DNA from 4 places in the Streptomyces sp. NPDC048338 genome. Region 1 is predicted to be linked to each of the others. Evidence: riboswitches for the same ligand, from Rfam matches in the RefSeq annotation. Region 1 holds a riboswitch; each other region holds the start of a gene.

The links. Region 1 has a riboswitch for cyclic di-AMP ahead of ACGFZF_RS35105 (M23 family metallopeptidase). Riboswitches for the same ligand answer to the same signal wherever they lie in the genome.
Region 2: it holds a riboswitch for cyclic di-AMP, as region 1 does, so the genes downstream of both, ACGFZF_RS19115 (transglycosylase SLT domain-containing protein) here and ACGFZF_RS35105 (M23 family metallopeptidase) in region 1, are expected to answer to the same signal.
Region 3: it holds a riboswitch for cyclic di-AMP, as region 1 does, so the genes downstream of both, ACGFZF_RS13715 (M23 family metallopeptidase) here and ACGFZF_RS35105 (M23 family metallopeptidase) in region 1, are expected to answer to the same signal.
Region 4: it holds a riboswitch for cyclic di-AMP, as region 1 does, so the genes downstream of both, ACGFZF_RS25080 (C40 family peptidase) here and ACGFZF_RS35105 (M23 family metallopeptidase) in region 1, are expected to answer to the same signal.

The regions. Positions count from the first base shown of each region.
Region 1 covers NZ_JBICYQ010000019.1:94,554-102,140, forward strand. Annotated here, with positions in the region: gene ACGFZF_RS35070 (DEAD/DEAH box helicase) at 1-175, shown strand, start outside; tRNA gene ACGFZF_RS35075 (tRNA-Lys) at 526-598, shown strand; gene sigJ (RNA polymerase sigma factor SigJ) at 751-1,668, opposite strand; gene ACGFZF_RS35085 (rhodanese-like domain-containing protein) at 1,869-2,348, shown strand; tRNA gene ACGFZF_RS35090 (tRNA-Met) at 2,400-2,473, shown strand; gene ACGFZF_RS35095 (MerR family transcriptional regulator) at 2,616-3,356, shown strand; gene ACGFZF_RS35100 (PP2C family protein-serine/threonine phosphatase) at 3,368-4,672, shown strand; cyclic di-AMP (ydaO/yuaA leader) riboswitch at 4,920-5,067, shown strand; gene ACGFZF_RS35105 (M23 family metallopeptidase) at 5,079-6,146, shown strand; gene ACGFZF_RS35110 (aldo/keto reductase) at 6,244-7,188, shown strand; gene ACGFZF_RS35115 (PrsW family intramembrane metalloprotease) at 7,292-7,587, opposite strand, start outside.
Region 2 covers NZ_JBICYQ010000007.1:375,350-382,936, reverse strand. Annotated here, with positions in the region: gene ACGFZF_RS19125 (FecCD family ABC transporter permease) at 1-301, shown strand, start outside; gene ACGFZF_RS19120 (FecCD family ABC transporter permease) at 298-1,374, shown strand; gene ACGFZF_RS19115 (transglycosylase SLT domain-containing protein) at 1,497-2,390, opposite strand; cyclic di-AMP (ydaO/yuaA leader) riboswitch at 2,395-2,577, opposite strand; gene ACGFZF_RS19110 (class I SAM-dependent methyltransferase) at 3,161-3,802, shown strand; gene ACGFZF_RS19105 (dienelactone hydrolase family protein) at 3,879-4,457, shown strand; gene ACGFZF_RS19100 (winged helix-turn-helix domain-containing protein) at 4,543-5,559, opposite strand; gene ACGFZF_RS19095 (hypothetical protein) at 5,685-6,644, shown strand; gene ACGFZF_RS19090 (cysteine hydrolase family protein) at 6,751-7,359, opposite strand; gene ACGFZF_RS19085 (GNAT family N-acetyltransferase) at 7,429-7,587, opposite strand, start outside.
Region 3 covers NZ_JBICYQ010000005.1:105,851-113,437, reverse strand. Annotated here, with positions in the region: gene ACGFZF_RS13730 (GNAT family N-acetyltransferase) at 1-1,933, opposite strand, end outside; gene ACGFZF_RS13725 (HPr family phosphocarrier protein) at 2,107-2,388, shown strand; gene ACGFZF_RS13720 (GntR family transcriptional regulator) at 2,569-3,252, opposite strand; gene ACGFZF_RS13715 (M23 family metallopeptidase) at 3,435-4,205, opposite strand; cyclic di-AMP (ydaO/yuaA leader) riboswitch at 4,218-4,385, opposite strand; gene ACGFZF_RS13710 (M16 family metallopeptidase) at 4,597-5,964, opposite strand; gene ACGFZF_RS13705 (pitrilysin family protein) at 5,991-7,337, opposite strand; gene ACGFZF_RS13700 (DNA topoisomerase (ATP-hydrolyzing) subunit A) at 7,561-7,587, shown strand, end outside.
Region 4 covers NZ_JBICYQ010000011.1:104,836-112,422, forward strand. Annotated here, with positions in the region: gene ACGFZF_RS25050 (VOC family protein) at 1-169, opposite strand, end outside; gene bioD (dethiobiotin synthase) at 189-905, opposite strand; gene ACGFZF_RS25060 (adenosylmethionine--8-amino-7-oxononanoate transaminase) at 1,092-2,372, opposite strand; gene bioB (biotin synthase BioB) at 2,365-3,609, opposite strand; gene ACGFZF_RS25070 (8-amino-7-oxononanoate synthase) at 3,754-4,917, shown strand; gene ACGFZF_RS25075 (ATP-binding protein) at 5,136-5,564, shown strand; gene ACGFZF_RS25080 (C40 family peptidase) at 5,811-6,287, opposite strand; cyclic di-AMP (ydaO/yuaA leader) riboswitch at 6,291-6,488, opposite strand; gene ACGFZF_RS25085 (hypothetical protein) at 6,803-7,108, opposite strand; gene ACGFZF_RS25090 (ATP-dependent Clp protease proteolytic subunit) at 7,116-7,587, opposite strand, start outside.

The sequences.
Region 1 (7,587 bases):
GTTCAACCGCGACCGTCGTGACGACCGCCCCTCCGGCGGCTTCCGCTCGGGCGGCGACCGCCCGTACGGCCGTCGTGACGACCACCGTGGCGGCGACCACCGCGGCACCGGCTCGAACACCGGCGGCTCCTTCGGGCGCCGCGACGAGAAGCCCCGCTGGAAGCGCAACGGCTGACTGAGCCGCGGCCGTTCGGCCGCGAGCCTCTGAACGACCACGAAGGCCCGTCCTCCACCCGACCGGTGGAGGACGGGCCTTCGGGCGTTCCCGGGGGTGTCGTCGAAGTCCCGCCCGGGGCGCGGGCGCTGCGTGTCCCCGCCCCGCCTGCCCGCCGACGGCGAGGTGACGTTCTCGCGCCGCGCCCGGTCCACTCGCCGACCCGCCCGTCCCGGCCGCCCGACCGCACCCCGCCAGGGCCCCACGCCCCCCGAGAGGCGGGCGGGACCCGCCCGGGACCCGCCCGGGACGGATACCCGATCGGCTGCGGGGCATGATCCGGCTATGCTGCGGGGGTGCCCTTGCGCCGAGGGCCGTTAGCTCAATTGGCAGAGCAGCGGACTTTTAATCCGTTGGTTGTGGGTTCGAGTCCCACACGGCCTACCTGAAGGGGAGCGAGGTCACGGCCTCGCCTCCCCCACGAAGCGCCCCGCCCGGTTCCGACCGGGCGGGGCGCTTCGTCGTCCGCGCCACCACCCCCGCGATGAGCCGTCCCGCCGTCAGAGGGCACGGCCGCGCGGCCGGTTGGGGCGGAGTCAGGCGGAGGGCGCTCCCGCCGCCGGGGTGCCGGGGGCCGGACACCCGAGGGACAGGGCCGCCAGCCGGGCCGGATCCGCCAGGACGTGGATCTCGACGATCCGGTCGCCGTCGACCGTGAAGGCCATGAGCGCCGCCGGTCGGCCGTCCGCGAGCGAGACGACACCGGGGGCGCCGTTGACCAGGACCGGGCGGGAGTCGTGGCGGAACCGGGCGAAGGTGAGGGCCTGACGGACGACCGCCTCGGCGCCGACGACCCGCTGGGAGGCACCCGCGCGCAGCGTCCCGCCGTCCGCCCGCAGCACCACGTCCGGGTCGAGGACCGCGAGCAGCCCGTCGAAGTCGCCGCCCCGGGAGGCGGCCAGGAAGGCGTCCACGACCCGGCGCTGCCGGCCGGCGTCCGGCGGCGAGGCGGGACTCGCGCCCTGGACCCGGCGCCGGGCCCGGCTGGCGAGCTGACGGGTGGCGGCCGGGGTGCGCGCCACGATCGGCGCGATCTCCTCGAAAGGCACCGCGAACATGTCGTGCAGCACGAACGCCAGCCGCTCGGCCGGCGCCAGTGTCTCCAGGACGACCAGCAGCGCCAGACCCACCGAGTCGGCCCGCAGCGCCTGGTGCTCCGGGTCCGGGGCGCCCTCGGTCGCGGAGACGACCGGATCGGGGACGTGGTGCTCCAGCGGTTCCTCACGGCGCGAGGCGCGCGAGCGCAGCATGTCCAGGCAGACCCGGCCGACGACCGTGGTCAGCCAGCCGCTGAGGTTCGCCACCCCGCTCACGTCGGACCGGCCGAGCTTGAGCCACGTCTCCTGGACGGCGTCGTCGGCCTCGCTCAGCGAGCCCAGCATCCGGTAGGCGACCGCGCGGAGATGGCCGCGGTCGGCCTGGAAGCGCTCGGCCAGGAGATCCTTCTCGTCCATCGGTGCCCTCCCTCGTCGTGTCCCGTCACCGTTCATGACGGATGAGGTCCGTCGGGTGTGACAGCCGGCCGGTCACCGGCCGTCCGCTCCGTGAGATCCCCGCCCCCGTGCGCCGAACGCCCGGAAATCCCCGGCCGATCGCCACCGGCTCCGGGATTCACCACTTCAGCGGGGTGATCTTGAGTCGTAGATTTTCACGCATGACGACAACAGCGCAGGTCAACGCCGTACTTCGTACCCCGCCGGCCGCTCCCGCCGAGGCGGCCGCCTACTTCTCCGCCAGCCTCGCCTTCCACGCCGACGTCTCGGACGTCGCCTCCGTCCTCGCGGCCGGCGGCGACCCCGGCTTCGTGGTGCTCGACTCGCGCTCCACCGCCTCCTGGGACCAGGGGCACGTCCCCGGCGCGATCCACCTGCCGACCGCGCTCATCGCCGAGCAGGCCGAGCAGCTCCTCGACAAGGCGGTGCCGGTCGTCACCTACTGCTGGGGCCCGGGCTGCAACGGCGCCACCCGCGCCGCACTGGCCCTCGCCGAGCTCGGCTACCAGGTGAAGGAGATGCTCGGCGGATTCGAGTACTGGGTGCGCGAGGGCTTTGCGTACGAGACGTGGGAAGGCCCCGCCACGAAGGACGCGGACCCGCTGACCGCACCGGTCGACGCCGAGGACTGCGGCTGCTGAGGAAACGGATTTCCGTATCCGCCGCCCATGCCGTAAGGTCATGTTCACCGACGCGGGGTGGAGCAGCTCGGTAGCTCGCTGGGCTCATAACCCAGAGGTCGCAGGTTCAAATCCTGTCCCCGCTACTCAGTAGCAAACGAAGGCCCGGATCCTCACGGATCCGGGCCTTCGTCGTGTTCCCCTTCCCCCGCGCCCCTTCCGGTCCCGCCCGGATCCCCCTTCCGCGCGCTTGACCTTTACGCAACGTCAAGATTTAGCGTTTCGGGCATGGAGTGGTCGATCCAAGAGATCGCCAGGAAGGCCGGGACCACCAGCCGCACTCTCCGGCACTACGGAGAACGCGGGCTGCTGGAACCCAGCCGGATCGGCGCCAACGGTTACCGGTACTACGACCAGGCGGCGCTCGTGCGGTTGCAGCGCATCCTGCTGCTGCGCGAGCTGGGGCTGTCCCTGCCCGCCATCGCCGAGGTCCTGCGGGGGCAGCGGGATCCGTCCGCCGCCCTGCGCACCCATCTCGTCCTGCTCGAACAGGAGCGGGAGCGCATCGGACGGCAGATCGAAGCCGTCCGGACCACTCTCCACAAGACCGAGAACGGAGAAGAGCTCATGGCGGAAGAAGTGTTCGACGGATTCGACCACACCCGGTACGAGGCGGAGGTCACCGAGCGCTGGGGACGCGAGGCGTACGAGAAGGGCGACCGCTGGTGGCGCTCGCTCAGCGCCGAGCAGAAGCAGGCGTTCACGGACGAGCAGGCCGGCATCGCGCGCGACTTCGGGCAGGCGGCGCGGGACGGACTCGCGGCCGACAGCGACGAGGTGCAGGCGATCGCCCACCGGCAGGTCCGCTGGCTGTCGGCCACCACGACGCCGTCGAAGGACTACGTGATCGGCCTCGGCCGGATGTACGTCGACGACCCGCGCTTCACCGCCAACTACGACAAGCACGGCGAGGGCACGGCGCTGCTGGTCCGGGACGCGATGGAGATCTACGCGGAGCGGAACCTCTGAGGGTCTTTCCGATGCTGCCGGGTTCCCGGCGGCCCGGGAGGGCCGAGGCTCCTCCGATCGGAGCATCGGGGGTCGCCGCACCGGGCGGCGGCCTCCAGGCTGGGGAGGGCGCGGTACGGTCCGTCGCCGTGCAAGGACCGGGCAGGAGAGCACAGGTGGGGCAGCGATCGGCGGGTGACGGCACAGGGAGCCCCGCACGCCCGCGCGGTGAGCGGACCCGCCGCTTCGTCCGGGCCCTTCCCCCGCTCGTCATCCTCGGCGGCATCGTCTTCGACCTGGCGACCCCGTCGGCGTACACCGCGGCGCCGATGTTCTCGGCCGCGCCGCTCATCGCGGCCCCCTTCTTCTCGAAACTGACGACCCTGCTGACCGGCATCGCGGCCGTGCTGGCGTGCGTCGGGCTGCACATCTACAACGGCACCACCACGGAGCCGCCCTCGGCCACCGAGACCCTCACGGTCATCACCGTCTCCGCGCTGGCCATGGTGATCAACCGCGTGGTCCAGCGCAGCGGCCGGCAGCTGGCCTCCGCCCGGGTGATCGCCGAGACCGCCCAGAAGGCGGTGCTGCCCACGCCGGTCGAGCGGATCGGCGGGCTGCAGATCGCGGCCCGCTACGAGGCCGCGCAGGCGGACGCGTTCATCGGCGGCGACCTGTACGCGGTCCAGGACACCCCGTACGGCGTGCGGCTCGTCGTCGGCGACGTGCGGGGCAAGGGGCTGGAGGCGGTCGAGGCCGTCGCCGTCGTGATCGGCGCGTTCCGGGAGGCGGCCGAGCAGGAGGCGACCCTGGAGGGGGTGGCGCAGAGACTCGAGCGGGCGCTGACCCGGGAGGGGACCCGCCGGGACGACCTGGACGCCTTCGAGGGCTTCACCACCGCCGTCCTGGCCGAGATCCCCCGCGGCGACGGTCTCGTTCGAGTCGTGAACCGTGGCCACCCCGAGCCGCTGCTGCTGCTCCAGGACGGGGCGCTGGAACATCTGGAGCCGAGCCAGGCCGCGCTGCCGCTCGGCATGGGCGCGCTGGCCGCCTGGCCGGACCGGGCCGACGAGACCCCCTACCCGCCGGGCTCGACACTGCTCTTCTACACCGACGGGCTGTCCGAGGCGCGCGACGCGGCGGGCGCCTTCTACGAGCCCGGCGGCCGCCTGGCCGGGCGGATCTTCCCCGGTCCGGAGGAACTGCTGGACGCGCTGGTCGACGACGTCCGCCGCTACACGGGCGGCGGATCGACGGACGACATGGCGCTGCTGGCCGTGGGCCGCCCGGTGCAGGGCCAGCCGGAGCGCCGCCGGACGATGCCGGTGGTGCCCTGAGGCGGCCACCCCGGTCCCGGAGACCCGGCGGGGTGACCATGCGTAGTCGCGAGGTACCGCTGCGATAACAATTGATGCAACGTCAGATAAGGAGTCTCGAACGGATGACTCCTGAGCGGCGGTCAAATCGCCCTGTAGTGCATCAATCTCTTGAACGATCAAGAGGAACAGCTTGGAATCGGACCCCCGTGTCTATTAACGTTCGATAACGCAGCGCGGTCGTCCCAGTCGTCGCAAGAGACGGCACCGTGCGCACGCGCCGAATTCCGAAAGGGAACCGGGGAACCACCACTTGGGGTGAATCGGACACTCTCGCACCTGTGCGAGGGCGCCCGTAGGAGACCTTCCTGCTCCGAACCCGTCAGCTAACCCGGTAGGCGGCAAGGAAGGAAAGGAGTACGCCTCCGTGGCGTCCAACACCCCTGCCCCCGAAGCCCCCTTCCATGCGTTCGGTGCCTCGGGTGCCGCCGGGACCGACCCCGACGGCGCGGCGGGCGAGTGGAACCCCACCGAGGAGACCCTCCGCCAGCAGAGCCGGGCCGGTGGCCGCCACCGGGTCGTCAAGCAGCGCTCGGGCTTCGCCCGTTCCTCCACCGTCCTCGGCGTCGGTGTCATCGCGGCCGTCGGCGCGGGCGGCCTGGCCACCGCGCAGGAGAAGCCGCCGGTCTCCATAGCCCTGCCCGACCTCGACCTGCCGGACGCCGAGGACCTGCCCGGCGTCGGCGCGCTGATCTCCGGCGACGAGGACCGGAACACGACCGCCGGCTCCGGCAACGACCTGCACGCGCTCACGGCCTCCGTCGGCGCGCCCGTCGACGGCGCCGACCGCAAGACGGAGGGCGGCGACGCCGGCGAGGCGCTGCGCGCCCGCATCCTCCAGCAGGCCGAGCAGCAGCAGGCGTCCGCCGACGCCGCCGAGAAGGCCGCGACGGAGAAGGCGGCGACCGAGAAGGCCGCCGCGGAGGCCGCGGCCCAGGCGGACGCGGCCGAGAAGGCGGCGGCCGAGGCGAAGAAGAAGGCCGAGGCGGAGGCCGCGGCGAAGGCCGAGGCCGAGCGCCTGGCCAAGCTCGCCGCCAGCTACGCGCTGCCCACGTCCTCGTACACGCTCACCTCGACCTACGGCGAGTCCGGCTCGATGTGGTCCTCCGGCTACCACACCGGCCTGGACTTCGCGGCCCCCACGGGCACGCCGGTCAAGGCGGTGCACGGCGCCACGGTCAAGTCGGCCGGCTGGTCGGGCTCGTACGGCTACCGCATCGTCCTGGAGCTGTCGGACGGCACCGAGGTCTGGTACTGCCACCTGTCCTCGATGACCGTCGGCGTGGGCCAGTCGGTCGGCACCGGCGACACCATCGGCCGCGTGGGCGCCACCGGCAACGTCACCGGCCCGCACCTGCACCTGGAGGTCCACACCCCGGGCGGCGACGGCGTCGACCCGGCGGCCTGGCTGGCGAGCAAGGGCCTGTCGGTCTGATCCTCCCGGGGACCTCCCCGGCCACGGCGGCCCTGGCGACGAACCCCGCGCCAGGACCGCCGGAATAGCGGCCCCGCCGCCGGTCGTTCACCGACCCATGACCTCTCTTCGCCCGCTGGGCTCCTCCGACCTGCACGTCTTCCCGCTCGCGCTCGGCGGCAACGTCTTCGGATGGACCGCCGACGAGGCGCAGTCCTTCGCCGTCCTCGACGCCTACGCCGCCGCCGGCGGCAACTTCGTCGACACCGCCGACTCCTACTCCGCCTGGGCCGAGGGCAACCAGGGCGGCGAGTCCGAGACGATCGTCGGCAGGTGGCTGGCGTCCCGCGGCAACCGCGACGAGATCGTCGTCGCCACCAAGGTCGGCGCCCACCCCTCGTACAAGGGACTCGCTCCCGTCACGATCAAGGCGGCGGCCGAGGAGTCACTGCGCCGGCTCGGCACCGACCACATCGACCTGTACTACACGCACTTCGACGACGAGTCCGTGCCCGTCGAGGAGATCGTCACCGCGCTCGACCAGCTGGTGAAGGACGGCAAGGTCCGTGCCGTCGCCGCGTCGAACATCTCCCCGGCGCGGCTGCGGGCCTCCCTCGACTTCGCCGAGGCCGAGGGACTCACCCGCTACGTCGCGCTCCAGCCGCACTACAACCTGGTCTCCCGCGACACCTACGAGGGCGAGCTCCTGGACACCGCCGAGCGGGCCGGACTCGCGGCCGTGCCGTACTTCGCGCTGGCGTCGGGCTTCCTGACCGGCAAGTACCGGCAGGGGACCGCGGTCGACAGCGCCCGGGCCGCGGGGGCGGGCCGGCATCTGGAGACCGAGCGGGGCCGCACGGTGCTCGACACGCTCGACGCCGTGGCCCGCGCGCACGGGGCCGAGCCCGCCACGGTGGCGCTGGCCTGGCTCGCGGCCCGGCCGACCGTCGCGGCGCCGATCGCCTCGGCGCGTACGGTCGAGCAGCTGCCGGCCCTGGTGGCGGTCGCGGACCTGGTGCTCGACGAGGCGGAGCTGGCGGCACTGGACGCGGCCTCCGCCTGAGCGTTCGCCCCGCGGGGCGGGGCACAGGGGGCGCCGGCAGGGTCGGCCCCGGGGGCCGTCCGGTCGTTCCCGGGAGACCGGGATGATCCGACGGGACGGTTCCTCAGCTGCGGTACGGGTTGTAGCCGCCGTAGTCCAGGTACTGAGGCGGCGACCAGACCCGGCCGGTCGCCCGCGCCGCATAGGTCAGCGCGGGCGAGGCGACGGCCCTGCGCTGCCAGAGGTGGTGGAGCAGTTCCTGCTCGCGCGCCGTGAAGTCGGGGTCCGCGTCACCGCGCTGGGCGCGGTGGCGCAGGAACGCGAGCGTCGTCGCGAAGGCCTCGTACTCCCCGACCGCCTGCGCGGCCGGCCGGCCGTACGTCCGGGCGGCGAAGGAGCGGGCCATCGAGCGGGCCCGCA
Region 2 (7,587 bases), on a different contig from region 1:
ACGGGTCAAGGCGGCCGGACTGCTCGCGGCGACCCTGCTCAGCGCGGCGGCCACCGCCGCCGTCGGACCCATCGCCTTCGTCGGCCTCGCCGTGCCCCACCTCGTACGGGCCCTCGTCGGCGTCGACTTCCGTCTGCAGATCCTCTTCTCCGCCCTCGTCGGTCCCGCGCTGCTGCTCTCCGCCGACGTCGTCGGACGCGTGCTGCTGCGCCCGCAGGAGGTCATGGTCGGTGTCATCACCGCGTTCATCGGGGCGCCCGCGCTGCTGCTGGCGGTCCGCAGGATGAGAGGAAGCGCATGAGCGCCCGTCAGGCCCCGGCGCCCGCACCCGTCAGGACGGCGCCGCGCCGGCACGTGCTCAGGATCGGCGGCGCGGTGTCGCTGCCGATCCGCACCTCCACCGTCGTCCTGGCCCTCGGCCTGTTGCTGCTGATCGTCGTCGGAGCGGTGGCCACCCTCACCCTGGGACGCCTCGGCATCCGGCTGCCCGACCTCCCCGCGGCCCTGCTGGGAGGAGCGGAGGGCAAGAACGCCTTCGTCCTGAACCGGCTGCGCGGACCGCGTCTGGTCGTCGGGATCGGCACCGGCGCCGCGTTCGGCCTGTCCGGCGCGCTGTTCCAGTCGGTCACCCGCAACCCGCTCGGCAGCCCGGACGTCATCGGGCTGGGCGCGGGCGCCGGAGCCGGCGCGGCCATCGTCGCCCTGCTCCTCCCGGACGTCGTACCGGTCCCGGTCGGCGCGCTCCTCGGCGCCGTCCTGGCCATGGTGCTCGTCTACATGTCGACCGGGACGGGCTTCCGCAACCCGGTCCGCCTCGTCGTCGCCGGCATCGGTGTCTCCGCCATGGCCGTCGCCGTCATCCAGTACGTCGTGTACGCGGTGGAACGGGACAAGGCGACGGTCCTGAGCGCCTACGTCAACGGCAGCCTGTCCGCCCGCTCGTGGGACGACGCGACCACGATCTGGCTCGTGCTGGCCGTGGTGCTTCCGCTCGCCGTCCTGCTCTCGCGGGACATCGGCATCGGAGAGATGGGCGACGACACCGCCGCCGCGCTGGGCGGCCGTCCCGGGAGGACCAAGACCGCGGCGGTCACCCTGGCGATCGTGCTGTCGGCCGCCGCCGTGAGCGTGGCCGGGCCGATCGCCTTCATCTCCCTGACCGCCCCCCAGATCGCCAAGCGGCTGTCGCGCGGGTCCGGTCCCCAGCTCGCCCTGTCGATGCTGGTGGGTGCGCTGCTGCTGGTCCTCGCCGATCTCGCCGCCCAGCAGATGCCGTACCTCGACAACCTGCCCGTGGGCATCTACACGATGGCCATCGGCGGGCTCTACCTCGGCCACCTGCTCGTCCGGGAGTGGCGGCGGGGCGTGCTGTAGGCGGCGCGCGCCGCGGGCCCCGACGGCGGGCCCGGCACGCGAGGAAGGCCCCGACCCCCGAGCGGTCGGGGCCTTCCCCGTCGTATGGGCCGGCGCGCCCGTCAGGAGGCGCCGTGGCCCCGTCAGTAGGCGCCGAAGACGTTGTCGATGGAGCCGTACTTGTCGGCGGCGTAGTTGCACGCGGCCGTGATGTTGGCGACCGGGTCGTACATGTCCATGGACGTGCCGGGCACGTGGTACGCCAGGAAGGTGGGCTCGATGACCTGGAGCAGGCCCTTCGAGGGGGTGCCGGCGACGGCGTTGGAGTCCCAGTTGTTGATGGCCTGCGGGTTGCCGGAGGACTCGCGCATGATGTTGCGGTGGATGCCCTCGTAGGAGCCGGGGATGCCGTGCTGGGCCATCACGTCCAGCGACTCCCGGATCCAGCCGTCGAGGTCGTTCGTGTAGCTCTTCACGGCGGCGGGGGCGGCGGCCGGAGCCGCCTGCTGGGTCTGCCGGGCCTGGGGCGCGGGCGCGGTGCGCTGCTCGGAACGGCTGGCCCGGTCGGCGGACGAGGACTTCGCCGGCTTGGCCGCCTTCGACTTCTGCGCGGGAGCGGGGGACTTGGGCTGCGACGCCGCGGAATTGCGGTGCAGCGTCAGCTTGAGACCCGGGTGAATGAGTGACGGATTGTCACCGACCGCAGCGTGGTTGGCCCGGTAGAGAACCTTCCAGCCGCCCCGGACACCCTGCTCGTAGGCGATCATCGAAAGAGAATCGCCCGGCACGACGGTGTAGGTCTTGGGAGCTGCGGCCGGTGCCGCCGGCAGCGATTCCGTGATCTTTTGCGACACATTTGCTGCCGCGTTCGCCGTGGCAATGGCCGGGGTGATCTCGGGCGCGGTGCGAGGGGCGGCGTGGGCGGTCGCGGAGGCGACGAGGGGGAGGGCCAGTGCGGCTCCACCCGTGCTCGCGAGGGCGATACCGCGGGCGAGCGGACGGCGCTTCGGGCGACGGTGCTTACCGTTTGCAGGCATGACGGATTCCTCTCCGGAGCCTGCGGGGTGAGCTGTCGGGTTCGGGCTGGAGATGCCCGGCCGCACACGTGCGACTTCACCCCTAGCCGCTCCGGAATCCGGATCGGCGAATACTTGGGTCCCCCGCTCCTGCCGGCGGTGAATAGTGGGAATTGCGGATGGTGGCAGGATTCGGCGTTCCATCCGAATGGAGGTGACCGTAGGCGAGGAATACCGTCGGGAACAAGGCGTCTCGACGATGTGATAAACGGCCTCGCGGGGGCCCGTGAAGCCCCGAACTTCCCTGAATCACGGGGAGATGGGGCCCGAGGGCGGGGAGGGCGGCCGATGCCCCGTGAGCCATGTCACCTGAAAGAAATGTCCGACATCACCCCATAATTCCGAGCAAAGGAAGATTGATGCTCATGGGGTGGGTGGTCGTTTTATGGCCTTTTATGCGCGCCGATGTGGCGACTCGCCGTCCGGGCTCTCTCCGCTCGCCGGGATCCGCGTCCCGGACACGCCTCCGGTCCCCCGTGCCGCCATGCTCCCGTCCGGCCGCGCAGGGCGGTCGTGACCGCCCAGCGATCCGTGCCCGGTGTTCCTCCTCCTGCCCGGGGCGGTCAGGCCCCGAGCAGGGTGCGGGCGCGCGCCCACGCGGCCACGGGGTCGCACGACTCCGCCTGCCCGGCCGAACTCGTGAGGGTGCCGCGCGCACCCCCGGCTGAACGGCGCGGGTACGGACCGCCGTCGGGCCGCCTCCGGTCATGGACCCGTGGGATGCTGGGGACATGGGGGATCAGGTGGACCACGCGGCCGTCCGGCGGAGTTACGACACCGTGGCGGAGGAGTACGCCACCCGGCTCGGGAACGAACTCGACGGGAAGCCGCTCGACCGGGCCCTGCTCGGCGCACTCCTCGAAGAGGCCGGGCAGGGGGCCGCCGTCGCCGACCTCGGCTGTGGACCCGGGCACGTGACCGGCTGGCTCGCCGCGCACGGCGCGCGGGCCGTCGGCATCGACCTCTCCCCGGGCATGGTCGCGACCGCCGCACGACGCCATCGCGAGGCGGCTTTCCGGGAGGGCGACCTGCTCGCGCTGCCCGCCGAGGACGGCGAGTTCGACGCCGCCGTCGCCCTCTACTCCGTCATCCACGTCGCCCCCGACGAGCTCGGCCGCGCCTTCGCCGAGGCACACCGCGTGCTGCGCCCCACCGGGCTGCTCCTGGTCTCCTTCCACCAGGGCGAGGAAGTGCGGCACCTGGACGAGTGGTGGGGGCACGAGGTGGACGTCGACTTCCGCTTCCTGGACCCCTCCCGGGTGAGCGGACTCCTCGCCGACGCCGGGTTCACCGTGGAGATGCGGATGGAGCGCGGCCACTACGCTCACGAGGTCGACACCCGCCGCGTCTACCTGCTGGCCCGCCGGACCTGAACCGGACGGCGGCCGGGGCGAGCACGGCACCGGGGCCGTGCCGCCGAGGCCGGCCCACCCGCGAGAGGGGACCCACATGGCCGAGGTACTGCTCTTCCACCACGCACAGGGACTGACGCCGGGCGTCACGGCCTTCGCCGACACGCTCCGCCGGCACGGCCACACCGTGCACGTCCCCGACCTGTACGACGGTCGGACGTTCGACACCCTGGAGGAAGGCGCCGCCCACGCCCAGGCCATCGGCTTCGGCGCGATCGCGGAGCGGGGCGTCCGAGCCGCCGAACCGCTGCCGGCCGGGCTCGTCCTCGCCGGCTTCTCCCTCGGGGTGCTGCCCGCCCAGCGGCTGGCGCAGACCAGGCCGGGCGCCCGTGGCGCGCTCCTGTTCGACGCCTGCGTCCCCGTCACCGAGTTCGGCGCCGCCTGGCCCGACGACGTCCCCGTCCAGGTGCACGGCATGGACGCGGACGAGTTCTTCGTCGGCGACGGCGATCTCGACGCGGCCCGCGCGCTCGTCGCGGCCACGGAGCGGGCCGAACTGTTCCTCTACCCCGGCAAGCACCACCTGTTCGCCGACAGCAGCCTGCCCTCCCACGACGCGGCCGCGGCCGCCCTGCTCACCGAGCGGGTCCTCGCCTTCCTGGACGCTGTCGGGTGAGGGAGGGGCACGCCCCTCGCCTCCCGGACGGCGGACGGCTCACCTCCGTGAGACACCGGGCCTTCGGGCCCCGTGCCGTCGTCGGTCAGCCCCCGGCCAGCAGCGCGTGTCCGAGCGGGGTGAGGCTGTGGAGCACCGCCGTGCCCGTCCGTACCGTGTCGACCAGGCCGGCGCCCCTGAGGACACCCGCGTGCTGGCTGGCCGCCGCGAGCGAGACGCCGGCCCGTTCGGCGAGGGCCGTGGTGCTGGCGGGGGAACGCAGCAGCCGGAGCACCTGCGCCCGGGTACGGCCCAGCAGCGCCCCCAGCGCTTCGGGCCGGTCGTCGGACCGGCCCGAGGCGGCGCCGTCGCACATCGGGTAGACGAGCACCGTCGCCGCCTCCGGGCGGTACATCACCATCGGGCCCGTCGCGAACCACGAGGGCATCAGCAGCAGCCCGCGTCCGCACAACGGGATGTCGTACGACGACGCCGACGGCAGGTGCAGCGTCGGCGGCTGCCACCGCCAGGTCGTCCCCAGCGTGGTCAGCAGCGCGTCGACGCCTCCGCGCAGCAGCATCTCGGCCCGCAGCGCACGGTCGGTCAGGGCGTCGGCGCGGATCCGCGGCCAGAGAGGCTCCACCGAGGAGTGGAAGTAGACGCGCGTGTCGTGGGCCAGCGCGCGGCGCGCGGCCGCGGAGCCCTGGGCGAGCTCCCGGGCCCACCGGCCCGGGCGGGCCAGGCCGCCGTTCCAGCCGGACACCTCCGGCACTCCCAGATCGCGCGCCAGCGTCCCGGTGGGGGTCGCGACGGCCGCGTCCAGCGCGTCGGTGAAGTCGTGCACCGACGGCTGCAGCAGGAAGTCCGGCACGAACCCGTCCTCGGTGACCAGTTCGGCGAGGACACCCGCCCCGGCGGCCGGGCCGCCCCGCAGGGAGCGCTGCCACGCGCGGGCCGCGGGACGCGTCCGGTGCAGGAGGGCGGAGCCCGGGCCGGCGCCGTCGCCGGGACGGCCCGCCCGCAGGCCCAGCCGCAGGCTCAGCGCGGTCTCCGAGAGGGCGTCGGCCGCCGGGGCGAGGGTGATCTGACGCAGGTCGGCGGCGGTGAAGTGTAGGCGGATCACGACGACCGATTATCGGCCCGCCGGACCCTTTCGCCCAGGGGTGAAAGGCCTCGCGTTCCGCGCGGCCGGCCCGCAGGCTCCCGGTGTCCGCCTCGCCGATCCGACTCCCTCCGGAGGTCGCCCCGATGCGCCGCATCCCCACCCGTACCGCCTGCCTCACCGCGGCGGCCCTGCTCGCCACCCTCGCCGGAACGCCCGGCCCGGCCACCGCCCGGGAACTGCCCGACAGCTACACCGTCTCCCGCGCTCCCGGTGTGCTGCCCGAAGGGATCGCCGTCGCCCGCGACGGCACCATGTACGTGTCCTCGGACGGCACCGGTGCGCTGTACCGCGGTCACGTCAGCCGGCCGGAGCTGCGCCCCTTCCCCGCGGACGGCCTGCGGGACCGGCCCAGTTCGCTCGGCGTCCACACCGACCGCCAGGGCCGTGTCCTCTCGGTCGGCGGCGCGACCCTGACCGTCCACGACCGGCACGGCCGGCTGCTGGCCACCCGTACCGCACGCAGCGGGCCCCTCGGCGCACCCGACCTGAACGACCTGGTCGTGACCCGGGACGCGGTGTACGTGACCGACTGGGCCAACCCCGTCGTCCATCGCGCGGAGATCCGGGGCGGCACCCTCGGCCCCCTCGAACCCTGGCTCGACATCCGCGACGCCTTCCCGCAGTTCCCGGCGCAGTACTGGCTCCTGAACGGCATCGTCGCGAACGAGTCCGGTACCGCCCTGCTGGTGGCGTCCAACGGGACAGAGGCCGTCTGGCGGGTCGGCACCGCCGACAAGGAGGTCGACCGGGTCGACCTGGGGGAGGCGTCGTTCGGCCCCGACGGGATGGTGCTGCACGGCCGCACGCTGTACGCCGTGCTCAACTACGGTGCCCCGCACGGCGTCTACATCGCCCGCCTGGACGACGACCTGCGGACGGGCACGGTGACCCACCGCCTCACCGGCGAACCCTTCGACCTGCCGACCACACTCGCGCGGTACGGCTGCCGCCTGTACGTGGTCAACAGCCAGCTGGACGAACCGCCGGGCCGTCCCCCGTACACCGTGAGCGCGATCGACGACCCGACCTGCGGCACCTCCTGACACCGACGGGAACGCCCTGTCCGGGACGTGCCCGGACCGGGCGTTCCCCTGGCGAACGGGCCCCCGCGGGCCCCAGGACGACGGCCGGGGCGGTGACCCCCTCGCGTCAGCTCGGGACCGGCGTCGCCGTCCCCCGCCCACCGGTCTCCACGGAGGTGAAGGGGACGTCGGCCGAGCGGGAGACGATGTCGGCCTCCCGGCCCAGCGCCCAGGCGGCCACCCGGGAGACGACACGGGCCGGGATCCGTTCGCTGATCCCGGCCGTCGCCGGGACGTCCTGCGTGGCGTGGGCGTCGTGCGGCAGCACCACCCGGTACCCGCGCGCGAGAGCCGTCCGCGCCGTCGCCTGCACGCACATCTCGGACATCACGCCGCAGACGGCGACCGCTCGTACGCCCCGTGCCTCCAGCAGGTCCCCCAGCCCGGTCCCCGCGAAGCCGTCGTCGCGGGTCTTGCGGAGCACGACCTCCGTCGGCCCGGCCTCGACGGGGTGATGGAGCTCCCAGCCGGGCGTGTGGGGCTCGTCCTCCGCACCCCGCCGCCCGTCGTTCTGCAGGTGCACGACGAGCGCCCCGGCGGCGCGGGCACGGGCGATCAGGTCCGCGGTCCGCTCTTCGAGCCGTGCCGCGTCGGGCACCGCGCCGTCGCCGACGACGAACGCCGACTGGACGTCCACGACGAGCAGGGCCTCTACGGGAGTCGGTGGTGGGGTCATCGCGCCATCATGGCCGACGGGCCCGTCCCGCCCCCACCGGGTTTTCCCCCACCGGGTCTCCCGCACCGCTCACGACCGCGGCGAACCCGCCCCTTCGCGCTCCGGGAACCTCGCCAGCCGGGTCTCCAGCAGGGCCCGGCAGTCCGGCCATTCCTCGGCGACGACCGAGAACATGGCGGAGTCGCGCAGCAGATGCTCCTCGCCGGGGGCCCAGGACCGGTTCCAGTT
Region 3 (7,587 bases), on a different contig from region 1:
CGGCCCGGCCGGCGGTGGACCCCGGGCCTGCCGGGCCGGCCGCCGGCTGCGGTCGCGTGCTGGTGGCGGCGGAGAGGGCCTCCGCCAGACCGCCCATCTCGACGTGCACGACGAGCACCGGCTTCGCCGCGGCCGGGGCGGAGGCGACCGCCGCGCGGAGGTGGGCCGCGAGGACCTCGCCGTCGCCGGACTCGACGGCGCCGTTCTCCCCGACCCAGGGGATCGCCGTCACCACGACCGCGTCGTTGGCGTCGTCCACAAGCGCCGCCGCCAGCGCGTCGCGGAAGTCCGCCGGGCTCGCGGCGGTGGTCAGGTCGAGCGGGCGCAGCGGGCGCAGACCCTCCGTCAGGCAGGCGTCGTACGTCAGCAGCCCCAGCGACTCGGAGTTGCCGAGGATCGCCACCCGCGGCCCGGCCGGCAGGGGCTGGCCCGCGAGGAGCAGGCCGGCGTCGACCAGCTCGGTGACGGTGTCGACGCGGATCACCCCGGCCTGCCGGAGGAGCGCGGAGACCGTGGCGTGCGGGATGCGGGTGACGGGCACCCGGTGTCCGGGCGGCGCGCTGCCGCTGTGCCGGGCGCCCTTGACCACCACGACCGGCTTGACCGCCGCCGTGCGGCGGGCCAGCCGGGTGAACTTGCGGGGGTTGCCGATCGACTCCAGGTAGAGCAGGACGACGTCCGTCTCGGGGTCGTCGTACCAGTGCTGGAGGAAGTCGTTGCCGGAGACGTCCGCGCGGTTGCCCGCGGAGATGAAGGAGGAGAGCCCGGCGCCGCGCCGGTGCAGCCCGGCGAGCAGGGCGATGCCGATGGCTCCGGACTGGGTGAACAGGCCGATCCGGCCGGCCGCCGGCATCTGCGGGGCGAGCGAGGCGTTGAGCCGGATCCCGGCGGACGTGTTGATGATCCCGAAGGCGTTGGGCCCGATGATCCGCATCCCGTACGAGCGGGCCTGCCGGACCAGTGCGCGCTGCCGTTCCCGGCCCTCGGCACCGCTCTCCGCGTAGCCCGCGGAGAGGACGACGAGTCCGCGGACGCCGTGCTCGCCGCAGTCGGCGACGGCCTCCGGCACCCGTTCCGCGGGGACGGCGACGACCGCCAGGTCCACCGGTTCGCCGATCTCGCCCACGGAGCGGAAGGCCGGCACCCCGTCGAACGCGGCGGGCGCGCCCGCCTCCAGGCTCCGGTTCACGGCGAGGACGCGGCCGGTGTAGCCGGAGGCGACGAGGTTGCGCAGCACCGTCCGGCCCACCCCGCCCGGGGCGCGCCCGGCGCCGATCACGGCGACCGAGCCGGGGGCCAGGAGGCGCTGCACGGAGTGGGCCTCGGCCCGCTGCTCCCGTGCGCGCTGGACGGCGAGCGAGCGAACGGTGGGTTCCAGGTCGAGGTGGAGCCGTACGGCTCCGTCCTCGAAGCTGCGCTTCTGGGTGTAGCCGGCGTCCGTGAAGACCTTGATCATCTTGGAGTTGGCGGGGAGCACCTCGGCCGCGAACCGCCGGATGTCCCTCTCCCGGGCGACCGCCGCGATGTGTTCGAGCAGGGCCGAGGCCACCCCCCGGCCCTGGTGCGCGTCCTGCACAAGGAAGGCGACCTCGGCCTCGTCGGCCGGGGCGCTGGCGGGCCGGCCGGTGGCGTCGATGCGGTCGTAGCGCACGGTGGCGATGAACTCGCCGCCGACGGTCGCCGCGAGTCCGACCCGGTCCACGAAGTCGTGGTGGGTGAAGCGGTGGACGTCCTTGGCGGAGAGCCGGGGGTAGGGCGCGAAGAACCGGTAGTACTTCGACTCGTCCGAGACCTGCTCGTAGAAGCTGACCAGGCGGTCGGCGTCGTCGACGGTGATCGGCCTGATGCGCGCGGTGCCGCCGTCGCGCAGGACGACGTCCGCCTCCCAGTGGTCGGGGTATGCGTGTTCAGGCTGTTCCGACGCGCTCTGCATGGGGTCAGCCTACGACCGGGGCACGACGCCGGCACCGGTCGCGCACGACGTGGGTGCCGTGCAAGGTGGGAGGGCCGGAGGGCTGTTCCGGCCGGGCCGGAGGTCGGCACGAGCACCTCGCAACCCATGAGAGACTGGTCTAGACAACCGGCCAAGACTTGAAGGGCAACACCATGGCTGAGCGCCGCGTCAACGTCGGCTGGGCCGAGGGCCTGCACGCCCGCCCCGCCTCCATCTTCGTCCGTGCCACCACGGCCTCCGGGATCCCCGTGACGATCGCCAAGGCCGACGGCAACCCGGTGAACGCCGCGTCCATGCTCGCGGTGCTCGGCCTGGGTGCGCAGGGCGGCGAGGAGATCGTGCTCGCTTCGGACGCCGACGGCGCCGAGGTCGCTCTGGACCGTCTGGCGAAGCTGGTTGCCGAGGGGCTCGAGGAGCTTCCCGAGACCGTCTGACGACACCTCACGCGGGAGCCGCATCCGTCCGAATTCCGGCGGGTGCGGCTCCTTCGTCCATTCCGGATTCATCCGGGGCGGTACGGGCCATTGATCGCCGCCCAGGAAATGCGCACACCGAATTTCGGGCAGCACGATATCCGGCCCCCGTATTCACTGTCTTTGTATACGGCGCCGCCGTTAATTCCGGATGCTCGCGGTGTTTACGGCATGTTGCGAAGGCCTCACACGGCCGTGCCCGGACCGTTTGGGACGGTGCCGCGCCAGCGAGCGCTCGGCGTGCAGCGCGGTCAGCGCCCGCGCCCGCTCGGCGTCGCCGCGGGCCACCGCGTCCACGATCGCCCCGTGCTCCGCCCACTCCTCCACCGGCTGCGCCGCCGGCTCGATCGCGTACATCCAGGCGATCTTGTGGCGGAGCTGGGTGAGGAGCGCCGTCAGGGCCGGACTGCCGGCGGCCTGCGCCAGGGTCTCGTGGAACCAGCCCCCCAGGGACCGCAGATCGTCGCCCTGCCCCCGTCTGGCCCGCTCCTGGCCCAGCCTGACCAGGCCGCGCAGCACCTTGAGATGGGCCTCGGTGCGGCGCTGCGCCGCGCGCGCGGCGCCCAGCGGCTCCAGCAGGGCCCGCATGTCCAGCAGGTCCGCCGCCTCCTGCTCGGTGGGCTCGGCGACATGGGCCCCGGCGTGCCGGCGGGTGACCACGAACCCCTCCGACTCCAGGGTGCGCAGGGCCTCGCGGACCGGGACGCGGGAGACTCCGTAGCGGCGCGCCAGCTGCTCCTCGGTCAGCCGGCTGCCGCGCTCGAAGACACCGGAGACGATGTCGTCCCGGATCGCCGTGCATACCGAGTGCGCGGGAATGCGCATGTTCGACCTCCGCCTTAATCCGCGCGAAACCCATCCGATGGACGCCTGTTCGCCGACCCTTCGTGAACTCTATTGCAGCAGAGGGATATTTCCGAAGGCCACCGTCGGCCCATGGATTTCTTTTGGCCTGCAAAAAAGCCCCGGCTCAGTACGAGCCGGGGCTTTTCTGACGCGGGCGGGGTTCAGACGCTCACACCGCGCGCACGCAGGTACGCGATCGGGTTGATGTCGGAGCCGTACTCGGCGGTGCTGCGGGCCTCGAAGTGGAGGTGGGGACCGGTGGAGTTACCGGTCGACCCCGAGAGACCTATCTTCTGGCCCGGGGTGACGGTCTGGCCGACCGAGACGCTGATCGCCGAGAGGTGACCGTACTGGGTGTACGTGCCGTCGTGCATCCGGATGACGATGTTGTTGCCGTACGCGCCGCCCCAGCCGGCCTCCACGACGGTGCCGGAGCCCACGGAGACGACCTTGGTGCCCGAGGAGGCGTGGAAGTCGACCCCGGAGTGGCTGCCGGAGGACCAGAGCGAGCCGCCGGTCTTGTAGCCGGTGCTGACGTACGAACCGGCGACGGGGAGCTGGAAGGAGGCGAGGCGCTTGCGCTCGGCCTCGCGGGCCGCGCGCTCCTTGGCCAGGCGGATCTCCTTGGCGCGGGCCTCGGCCTTGCGCTTGGCCTCCGCCGCGGCCCTCTCCCGGGCGGCGGCCTCGACGGCCTCCCGCTCCTGGGCGGCGGCCTGGGCGCTCACGGTGTCCGCCAGGACGTCGGCGACGACGGTCTGGTTGAGGCCGGTGTCCTCCAGCGAGGGGGCTTCCGTGTCGGCGGCGAGCGCCGGGGAAGCGAGGGTTCCGATGACGCCGGTGGTGGCGAGGGTGGCGATGCCGGCGATGCCGGCGCCACGGCGCGCCATACGGCTCGGTCCACGATGCTTCCCGGTGGCACGGGTGAACGCCATGTAGTGGCTGATCCTTTCCTTCCTTCTCGCCTACCGGGTTAGCTGACGGGTTCGGAGCAGGAAGGTCTCCTACGGGCCCCTCCGCACGGGTGCGAAGGCGTCCGATTCACCCCAGGGACTTCGTTGTGGGTCCCCGGCTCCCCAGGCTCGCGCCTGACGGGGACTCGGCGATGACTGTCCGATGCCGCGGGCGCGGCGGGTGCAACTGGCGGACAGCCGGAACGAAGCTAAGCGGACCGTCTTTCAATCGCCAAACAGACAGGCCCGTTTGTAAGACATGCCACAGGGCAAACGATCACTCAGCCCTCCATTCCGGACAAAGCAGAGGACCCCGACATACCACTCGATCGGGGTCCCGCTGCCGTGCCTTTTCGGCCACCGGTCTCGGCAATCAGCCGGAGACGACGGTCACTGCGCCGATGCCGAGCGCACGGACCGGGTCCGCGATCGCGGCGGCGTCGCCAACGAGGACGGTGACCAGACGGTCCACCGGGAATGCGTTGACGACGGCGGCGGTCGCCTCGACCGTGCCCGTCTCGGCCAGCCGCGCGTACAACTGCGCCTGGTAGTCGTCCGGAAGGTGCTGCTCGACCTGGTCGGCGAGCGTCGCGGCGACGGAGGCGGCCGTCTCGTACTTGAGCGGCGCCACGCCCACGAGGTTCTGCACGGCCACGTCCCGCTCGGCGTCCGTCAGACCCTCGGCGGCGAGGGTGCGGAGCACCTTCCACAGGTCGTCAAGTGCCGGTCCGGTGTTGGGGGTGTCCACGGATCCGCTGATGGCGAGCATCGAGGCGCCGTTGCCCGCGCCGTCGGAGCGGAGCACCTGCCCGAAGGACCGGACACCGTAGGTGTAGCCCTTCTCCTCGCGCAGCACGCGGTCCAGGCGGGAGGTGAGCGTGCCGCCGAGGCAGTACGTCCCGAGGACCTGGGCGGGCCATACGCGGTCGTGCCGGTCGGCCCCGACGCGGCCGATCAGCAGCTGGGTCTGGACGGCGCCGGGACGGTCCACGATGACCACCCGGCCGGTGTCGTCGGCCGTGATCGGCGGGACGGGGCGGGCCTCGGCGGTGTCGCCCGTCCAGGCGCCCAGCGTCTCGGCGAGGATCTTGTCCACGTCCACGTCGGTGAAGTCGCCGACGACGACGGCGGTGGCCGTGGCGGGGCGGACGTGGGCCTCGTAGAAGGCACGGACGGCCGAGGCGTCGATCGCGGCGACCGTCTCCTCGGTGCCCTGCCGCGGCCGGGACATGCGCGAGCCGGCCGGGAACAGCTCCTTGGAGAGCTGCTTGGCCGCCCGGCGCCCCGGGTTCGCCGTCTCGTGCGGGATCTCGTCGAGCCGGTTGCGCACCAGGCGCTCGATCTCGGTCTCGACGAAGGCCGGCGCGATCAGGGCCTCGGCGACCAGGCCGAGGGCCTTGGGCAGCCGGGAGACGGGCACCTCCAGGGACACCCGGACGCCGGGGTGGTCGGCGTGCGCGTCGAGCGTGGCGCCGCAGCGCTCCAGCTCGGCGGCGAACTCCTCGGCGGAGTGCTTGTCCGTGCCCTCGGACAGGGCGCGGGCCATGATGGTGGCCACGCCGTCCAGGCCCTCGGGCTCGGCGTCCAGCGGGGCGTCGAGGAAGATCTCCACGGCCACCACCTGCTGGCCCGGGCGCAGGCAGCGCAGCACGGTCAGGCCGTTGTCCAGCGCGCCGCGGTCCGGGGCCGGGAAGGCCCAGGGGCGGGCCGCACCGGGCGTCGGCTGCGGGTGGAACTCCATGCTCGTCAAAGACGCGGCGGCGTCGGTCACTGCTCCGCTCCCTCTTCCTCGTCGCTGTCGCTCTGCTCGGCGGCGACCGGCTCGTAGACCAGGACCGCGCGGTTGTCCGGACGCAGGCGGGCCTGGGCCACCGCGCGCACCTCGTCGGCGGTGACGTCCAGGACGCGGTTCACCGCGGTCAGGGCGAGCTGCGGGTCGCCGAACAGCACCGCGAAGCGGCACAGTTCGTCGGCACGGCCGGCGACGGTGCCGAGCCGGTCCAGCCACTCGCGCTCCAACTGGGCCTGCGCGCGCTCCATCTCCTCCGGCGTCGGGCCCTCGGCCGCGAAGCGGGCCAGCTCCTCGTCGACGGCGGCCTCGATCTCGGGCACCTCGACGCCGCCGGAGGTCTTGACGTCCAGCCAGCCGAGCGAGGGGGCGCCCGCGAGCCGCAGCAGCCCGAAGCCGGCGGCGACGGCCGTGCGGTCGCGGCGGACCAGGCGGTTGTGCAGCCGGGAGGACTCCCCGCCACCGAGGACGGTCAGGGCCAGGTCGGCGGCGTCGCACTCGCGCGTGCCGTCGTGCGGCAGGCGGTAGGCGGCCATCAGCGCGCGGGCCGGGACCTCCTCCTCGACGACCTCGCGCAGCTGCTCGCCGATGACGTCGGGCAGGGTGCCGTCGCGCGGGGGCAGCTTGCCGTCGTGGGACGGGATGGAGCCGAAGTACTTCTCGATCCAGGCGAGGGTCTGCGCCGGATCGATGTCGCCGACGACCGACAGCACCGCGTTGTTCGGCGCGTAGTACGTGCGGAAGAAGGCCCGCGCGTCCTCCAGGGTGGCCGCGTCCAGGTCGGCCATGGAGCCGATCGGGGTGTGGTGGTACGGGTGGCCGTCCGGGTAGGCCAGCGCGGTCAGCCGCTCGAAGGCGGTGCCGTAGGGAACGTTGTCGTACCGCTGGCGGCGCTCGTTCTTGACGACGTCCCGCTGGTTCTCCATCGAGGTGTCGTCCAGCGCGGTGAGCAGCGAGCCCATGCGGTCCGCCTCCAGCCAGAGCGCGAGCTCCAGCTGGTGGGTCGGCATGGTCTCGAAGTAGTTGGTGCGCTCGAAGCTCGTCGTACCGTTGAGCGAACCGCCCGCGCCCTGGACCAGCTCGAAGTGGCCGTTGCCGTGGACCTGCTTCGATCCCTGGAACATCAGGTGCTCGAAGAGGTGGGCCAGGCCGGTGCGGCCCGCGACCTCGTGGCGCGAACCGACGTCGTACCAGAGGCAGACCGCGGCGACCGGGGTCAGGTGGTCCTCGGAGAGCACCACGCGCAGGCCGTTGGCCAGCCGGTGCTCGGTCGCTGTCAGGCCTCCGGAGCCGGCCTCGGCTGTGGCCGTGTGACCCATGGGCATGTACGTCCCTTCGATCGCGATGTGGAAAAGTCCTGCCACTGTATGCAAGCGCGCTGACACCTGGCGAAGTTCCCGCAGGTTCGTGGCGTCCCTCTTCCGGGTACCGCGGCGCTCGCGTACGGCCGACGGACGCCTTGACCGGGTCGCGGTCGGACTTGTCAGTGGCACGGTCCACAATGGTCCGCGTCAGATCAACCATGTTGGTGAAGGAGCCGCAGCCGCGATGGCCCGCCGCAGCACGAAGACACCG
Region 4 (7,587 bases), on a different contig from region 1:
TGCCCTCGGGGACCCGCTGGAAGGCGAGCCGGACGAACTCCGGCGGGTCGACGTACGACCAGTCGGGACCCCGGTCCACCGGAGTCCCGCCCAGCAGCCCGGCCCAGAAGCGCACCAGGGCCGCGGGGTCGGCGCAGTCGAAGACCATCTCCTGAACGTGTGCGCGCATGGCCCTCAGCCTACGGAGATCACGCCCGGTGCGCCGAGGAGAAGGAATCCGCGTCCCATTCGCCGCCCAGTGCCGGGGCGAGCCAGGTCCGCGCCGCCACGCGGAACGCCGCCGGCTCGAGCGCGCCCGCGCCCGCCGGTACGGCCCCGAGCAGCGGCCCGCCGGCCGCCTCGGGCAGGTCCGTCAGGTTGCAGCGTTCGGCCAGGTCCGGGGCGGCCGGCCAGCTGCCGACCACCACGCCGAGCTGCGCGACGCCGCGCGCCCGGAGCGCCTCGGCGGTCAGGGTGGTGGAGTTGAGGGTGCCGAGCCCGGCCGGCGTCACCACCAGGACCGGTGCGTCCAGCAGCCGGGCCACGTCGGCGAGCGTGCCGCCGTCCGCGTCGAGGCGGACGAGGAGCCCGCCGGCTCCCTCCACCAGGACGAGATCGTGCTCCGCGGCGAGTTTCGAGGCGGCGGCGGCGATCTCCGACGGGCCCACCGGCGCCATCCCCGCCCGCCGGGCGGCCGTGGCGGGCGCCAACGGCTCCGGGAAACGGGCCAGTTCGACCGACGCGGCGGCGCCGGAGAGCCGGACGGCCTCGTCCGCGTCCCCGCGTTCGCCGGGCTCGAGTCCGGTCTGCGCCGGCTTGAGCACGGCCACCGAACGTCCGGTCGCGGTGGCCGCGGCGGCCACCGCGGCGGTCACGATCGTCTTCCCGATCTCCGTACCCGTACCGCTGACGACGATGACGGTCATGGTGTGCTGCGTCCTTTCCGAGGACCCGCCGCCACGCACGGGCGGCGGGCGAAGTACCGATCGGCCGGAGCCGGTCACCGGGCGCCGTCGTACGGCCCCGGCCTCCGGACGGCCCGTTGTGCCGGGGCGCGGACCCCGGATTCGCACCGAGATCCGCGCCCCCGCCTCGCTCCGGGGCGGAAGCGGTCAGCCCGCCGCGGCCGCCGCGCGGACCGCCTCGCAGATACGGGCCACGTCCGCGTCGCCGGTCACGAAGGGCGGCATGGTGTAGATCAGGTCGCGGAACGGCCGCAGCCACACGCCCGCCCGCACCGCCGCCTCCGTGGCCGCCGCCATGTCGATCTCGTGGTCGAGCTGCACGACACCGATCGCGCCGAGCACCCGCACGTCCCGTACACCGGGCACGTCGGCCGCCGCCGCGAGCCCCTCCCGGAGTCCCGCCTCGATCCGCTTGACCTCGACCGCCCAGTCCTGGGACAGCAGCAGGTCGATCGAGGCACAGGCCACCGCCGCGGCCAGCGGATTGCCCATGAACGTGGGGCCGTGCGCCAGGACCGGGACCTCGCCGCGCGAGATGCCGTCGGCGACCCGCGAGGTGCACAGCGTCGCCGCCATCGACAGGTAACCGCCGGTCAGGGCCTTGCCGACACACATGACGTCCGGCGCGACGCCGACGTGGTCCGCGGCGAACAGCGCGCCCGTGCGGCCGAAGCCGGTGGCGATCTCGTCGAGGACCAGCAGGACGTCGTGCTCGTCGCACGCCTCGCGCAGGACCCGCAGGTACTCGGGAGCGTGGAAGCGCATGCCTCCGGCACCCTGCACCACCGGCTCCACGATGACCGCGGCCAGCTCCTCCGCGTGCTGCCCGATCCGCTCGCGGAGCAGCTCCGCGTACGCCTCGTCGTACTCGGCGGGCGGCGCGTCGACGAACACCTGCTTCTGGAGCACGCCCGACCAGAGGTCGTGCATCCCGCCCTCGGGATCGCACACCGACATCGGCGTCCAGGTGTCCCCGTGGTACCCGCCGCGCCAGGTGAACAGCCGGTGCTTGCCCGGCCGGCCCACCGAGCGCCAGTACTGCAGGCACATCTTGGCCGCGACCTCGACGGCGACGGAACCCGAGTCGCTGAGGAAGACGTGCCGGAGCGGACCGGGGGTGATCTCCACCAGCCGGGCGGCCAGCCGGACGGCCGGCTCGTGGGTGAGCCCGCCGAACATGACGTGGCTCATCCGGTCCAGCTGGTCGCGCGCCGCCTCGTTCAGCACGGGGTGGTTGTAGCCGTGGATGGCCGACCACCACGAGGACATGCCGTCGATCAGCTCGGTCCGTCCGTGCACCGGCTCGGCGAGACCGAGGCGCACACCGGACGCGGACGCGACGACCAGCGGATCCGTACGGCCCGGCATGGGGCCGTACGGATGCCAGACGTGCGCCCGGTCCAGTGCCAGCAGTTCGCTGTTACGCATTCGGCGCGAGGTCCGTGCCGGCGCCCCGGCGCCGCACCGCCACGAGGTCGGTCCGGGCGTTCGGGCCCTCGCCCTCCCCGGCGGACCCGGCCGCCGCCACCGGCGCGGCCTCCGCAGGCGCCGCGTGCCCGCCGCACGGGCCGCAACCGCCGCCCTGCTCGTGCGAGCCGCAGCCGCCGCCCGCCCCGGCCTCGGCGTGCGAGCCGCAGCCGCCCACCGCGGCGGCCGCGTCGACACGGTGCCTCGGCAGCGTCGTCGTGCCCGCGCCCTCCACCTCGAAGCCCGCGTCCGCGATCATGTCGAGGTCGGCCTGACCGGCCTGCCCCTCACTGGTGAGGTAGTCGCCCAGGAAGATCGAGTTCGCGATGTTCAGCGCCAGCGGCTGCATCGAGCGCAGGTGCACCTCGCGTCCGCCGGCGATCCGCACCTCCACGTCGGGGCAGACGAAGCGGACCATCGCCAGGATCCGCAGGCAGCGCTGCGGGGTGAGGTGCCACTCCTTGGCCAGCGGCGTGCCCTCGAAGGGGATCAGGAAGTTCACCGGCACCGAGTCGGAGTCGAGCTCGCGCAGCGCGTACACGACGTCGACCAGGTCCTCGTCGCTCTCGCCCATGCCCGCGATCAGACCGGAGCACGCCGACAGACCGGCGGCGTGCGCCTTCTGCACGGTGTCCACGCGGTCCGCGTAGGTGTGCGTGGTCGTGATCTCCCCGTACGTCCCCTCGGACGTGTTCAGGTTGTGGTTGTACGCGTCGGCTCCCGCGGCCCGGAGCCGCTCCGCCTGGCCGTCCGAGAGCAGACCGAGGCACGCGCAGACCTCGACGCCCTCGTTCTGCTCCTTGATCGCCTCGATGGTCTTGCCGACCCGGTCCACGTCCCGGTCCGTCGGACCGCGGCCGCTCGCCACCAGGCAGACCCGCTTCGCGCCGCCCGCGACACCGGCCGCGGCGGCCTCGGAGGCCTCGTCGGGCTTCAGCCAGGTGTACTTGAGGATCCCGGCCGTGGAGCCGAGCCGCTGCGAACAGTACGAGCAGTCCTCGGGGCACAGCCCGGACTTCAGATTGACCAGATAGTTGAGCTTCACCCGGCGTCCGAACCACTGGCGGCGCACCTTGCCGGCCGCGGCCACCACATCGAGGAGTTCGTCGTCGGAGGTCGCCAGCACGGCGAGCGCTTCTTCACGGGTCGGCAGTTCGCGCCGAAGCCCCTTGTCCACCAGCGTGTTCAGCAGGTCCATAAAGGCTGATCCTCGCTTACCGCACACCCCGCGGCCAAGGAGGAACTGAACAAACGAGGCCGTTTGATGTGTGGGCATGGCCACACCCTGACCTTGCCCGCGGAGCGTTAGGGTCTGTGCGCTGCCTACAAAAGGATCTGCCTCATGCATCGGGACGAGGACACGCGCCGCACCGCGTTCGACTGGACCGAAGCCGAGGCGCGCCGGCGAGCGGACGCCGGGCTCGTCCGTACGCTGCGGCCGCGCTCCGCGGAATCGGAGCTCCTCGACCTGGCGAGCAACGACTACCTCGGCCTGACACGGCGCCCGGAGATCACCGAGGCGGCCGCCGAGGCCGCCCGCCGCTGGGGCGCGGGCTCCACCGGCTCCCGTCTCGTCACCGGCTCCACCCGGCTGCACGCCCGGCTCGAACGCGAACTCGCCGAGTTCTGCGGCTTCGAGGCCGCCCTCGTCTTCTCCTCCGGCTACACCGCCAATCTCGCCGCGCTCACCGCGTTGAGCGGCCGCGACGCGCTCATCGTCTCGGACGCGGGCAACCACGCCTCGATCGTCGACGGCTGCCGGCTCTCGCGCGCCGAGACCGCCGTCGTCCCGCACGTCGACCCGGAGGCGGTGCGCAAGACGCTGCGCGCCCACGACGGCCGCCGGGCCCTCGTGGTCAGCGACTCGGTCTTCTCCGTCGACGGCGACAAGGCCCCCCTGGCCGAACACGCCGAGGCGTGCCGTGAACACGGCGCGGCGCTCGTCGTCGACGACGCCCACGGCCTCGGCGTCCTCGGCCACGGCGGCCGGGGCGCGCTGCACGAGGCCGGCCTCGCGGGCGACCCCGACGTGGTCGCCACCCTCACCCTCTCCAAGTCACTGGGCAGCCAGGGCGGTGCCGTCCTCGGTCCGGCCCGCGTCATCGAGCACCTGGTCAACACGGCCCGGACCTTCATCTTCGACACCGGCCTCGCCCCCGCGGCGGCGGCCGCCGCCCTCGCGGGCCTGCGCCTGATCCAGGACGAGCCCGCGCTCGCCGGCCGCGCCCGGACCGTCGCCACCACCCTGCACCGGCTGCTCACCGAGGCGGGCCTGACCGCCGCGCGCCCGGACGCGGCCGTCGTCTCGGTACGCGCCCCGTCGCCGGACGCGGCGCTGCGGTGGGCGGCGGACTGCCGCGAACAGGGCCTGGCCGTCGGCTGCTTCCGTCCCCCGTCGGTGCCCGACGGCATCTCGCGCCTGCGGCTGACGGCCCGGGCGGACCTGACGGACCTGGAGATCGGCAAGGCGGTCTCGACGATCCTCCGTACGGCCCCACCGGCCTGACGCACCGGCTCCGCCGTTCCCGCCCGCGCCGTACGCGTGCCGGGCGTCACCACCTGCCTCACGCCCTCAAAATCCCCTGCCTGTAGCAGAGTTCACCGCTTCGGGCGATAGATATATGCATATCTTGGTGGATCGACCCTCATGGTGGCACGAGAAGTGGCAGTCTGGCGCGAAGCGCAATCCGGGGCTGGCCCCGGTGGGAAAGGGACAGCGTCGCCATGGCAGATCACCAGGAAGCAACCGTCACTCTGCCGAGCGATCCGGCCTCGGTCTCCGAAGCCCGGAGGTACGTCGCCGACGTCCTGACCGGATGGGGGCTCGCGGGCGGCAGCGACACCGCCGACACCGTCCGGCTGATCGTGTCGGAGCTGGCCACCAATGCCGTCCAGCACACCTTCGGCCAGTCGCCCACGTTCACCGTCGACGTCCGTCTGGTGCGCGAGGAACAGCTCCACATCGGTGTCACCGACAGCTATCCCCGCTGGCCGAGACGCCTGCCCGCGGCGGTCCAGCAGGACAACGGCCGGGGCATGGTCATCATCCGCATCCTCACCGCCGAGGCGGGAGGCCGCCTCTCGGTCACGCCGACCGACGAGGGCGGCAAGACCGTCTGGATCAACCTCCCGTGGACGGCGACCCCGAACTAGGGGGTGTCTTCAAAGTCCCGCCTGGCTCGCGGCGCTACTTTGAAGACAGGCCCTAGGGGGCCCGGACGGGGCCTCGGTCGGTGTGCGAGGGTGCGGCGGCGCCGCCGCACCCTCCGGCCCGTCGGCCGTCGCGCCCTTCGTCAGGAGGCGGGTCCCCGTCGTGGGACCCGCCGGGCAGGCCGCCCGCTGTCCTGAGCGGCCGTCAGGGGGTCGTAGGAGGCCGTGGGAGGGTCTCCTGCGAGGGTGTCAGCGAACCCGGCCGTAGTAGACCTTCGAGGACCAGATCCGGTCGAGCTTCACCCAGGAGCCGGTCTTGGGGGAGTGCCAGATCTTGCCGCTGCCGGCGTAGATGCCCACGTGGTACACCCTCCCCCCGGAGTGGAAGAAGACCAGGTCGCCCTTCTGCCTGCCGGAGGCGGCGATGTGCCGGGTCTTGTTGTACTGCTGCTGCGCGGTTCGGGGCAGCGACTTGCCCGCCTTCCTGTACGAGTAGAGCGTGAGCCCCGAGCAGTCGAACCTGGTGGGCCCGCTCGCTCCGTACCTGTACGGCGATCCCTTCTTCGACGCCGCGACGTTCAGCGCCTTGCCGGCGTACGTCGTGGCGGCCTGGGCCTCCGGCGCTGCACCTGGTGCCAGCAGCGTGCCGCCGACGGCGGCGAGGGTGAGAGCCGAGACGGCTCCGGCCCGGGACAGCAGGGACGGGACATGAATCTGCGCAGTCATGCGCAACCCTTCGTCAGCCGCCTGTGAAGGATGACCTGTCGGGTTCGGACTGGCGAAGTTGCCCGGCCGCGGCTGCGGCTTCACCCCAAGGAACGGCCCCACTGGCCGGCCGTTCCGTACTGCTCGGGTCCTCCACTCCTGCCGATCCACTCCTGTCGACCAGACATCCGGGACGGCGGCAGGACTCGGCGTCCGCCCGGACCGCCCCGCCGCGGTGGCGGGGGCTTGTCGTCGTCAGGGATCTTGACCCACGAACCGGTCGAAAACCGAGCTGAAACGGCGATATGTGAGGCTCCTCACGACTGATCCATTCGGGTGGACAAGCAGGTTTCGTGATCTTCCGAAGGGTGGTCAGCAAGCCTCGTACCAGCGGAGGAACATCCGATTCCGCCAGATGTGTGCACCTCTCGCGCAACTCGCCCCAGCCACATGTCGATTCGTCGACTACGCCGTACGGGGGAGGATTTCTGCGGTCGCACTGGGCCGACCGGACCTCGACACGACACGCCTGAATGTCAACTCGACGGCGGCTCCGACACGGTGACCCGTCCGGACCGTCGTTCCCCGTCCAGCACGCGGAGCGCGTGGGCCAGCGTCTCGGTGTGCACCTCGCTCTCGCCGCGCAGGTGCATGGTCGTCAGCGCGTCGCGCAGGGCCGTCGCCCTGCCCACGAGCGCCTGCGCCGCACGCAACGCCCCATAAGTATGCAATGTCCTGGATGGATTGATACGCCCGAGCAGGTCCACGACCTCGAGGTAGGCGTCGACGAGCTCGCCCTCGGCGCGCGTCAGCGCGGGCAGCGGCGGCAGTTCGGGGACCACGGCCGGCTCACCGCCCCCCGGCGCCGCCGGACGCGGCACGGTTGCGGACGACGTGGTCCACCAGTCCGTAGGCGGTCGCCGCCGCGGCGTCGAGGACCGTCGTCCGGTCGATGTCGGCGTCGATCCGCTCGCGGCTTCGGCCGGTGTGGGTGGCCAGCATGCCGGCCACCATCGTGCGCAGCCGCAGCAGTTCCCTGGCCTGGATGTCGAGATCGCTCGGCTGCCCCTGCGCCGGCTCGTCCATCGACGGCTGCTGGAGCACGATCCGCGCGCCGGGCAGCGCCATCCGCTTGCCGGGGGTGCCCGCGGCCAGCAGGACGGCGGCGCCGGACGCGGCCTGCCCCAGGCAGGTGGTCTCGATGTCGCAGGTGACGACCTGCATCGTGTCGTAGATCGCCGACATCGCGCTGAGGGAGCCGCCGGGGGAGTTGATGTAGAGGGAGATGTCGCGCTCGGGGGCCGCGTACTCCAGGTGGAGG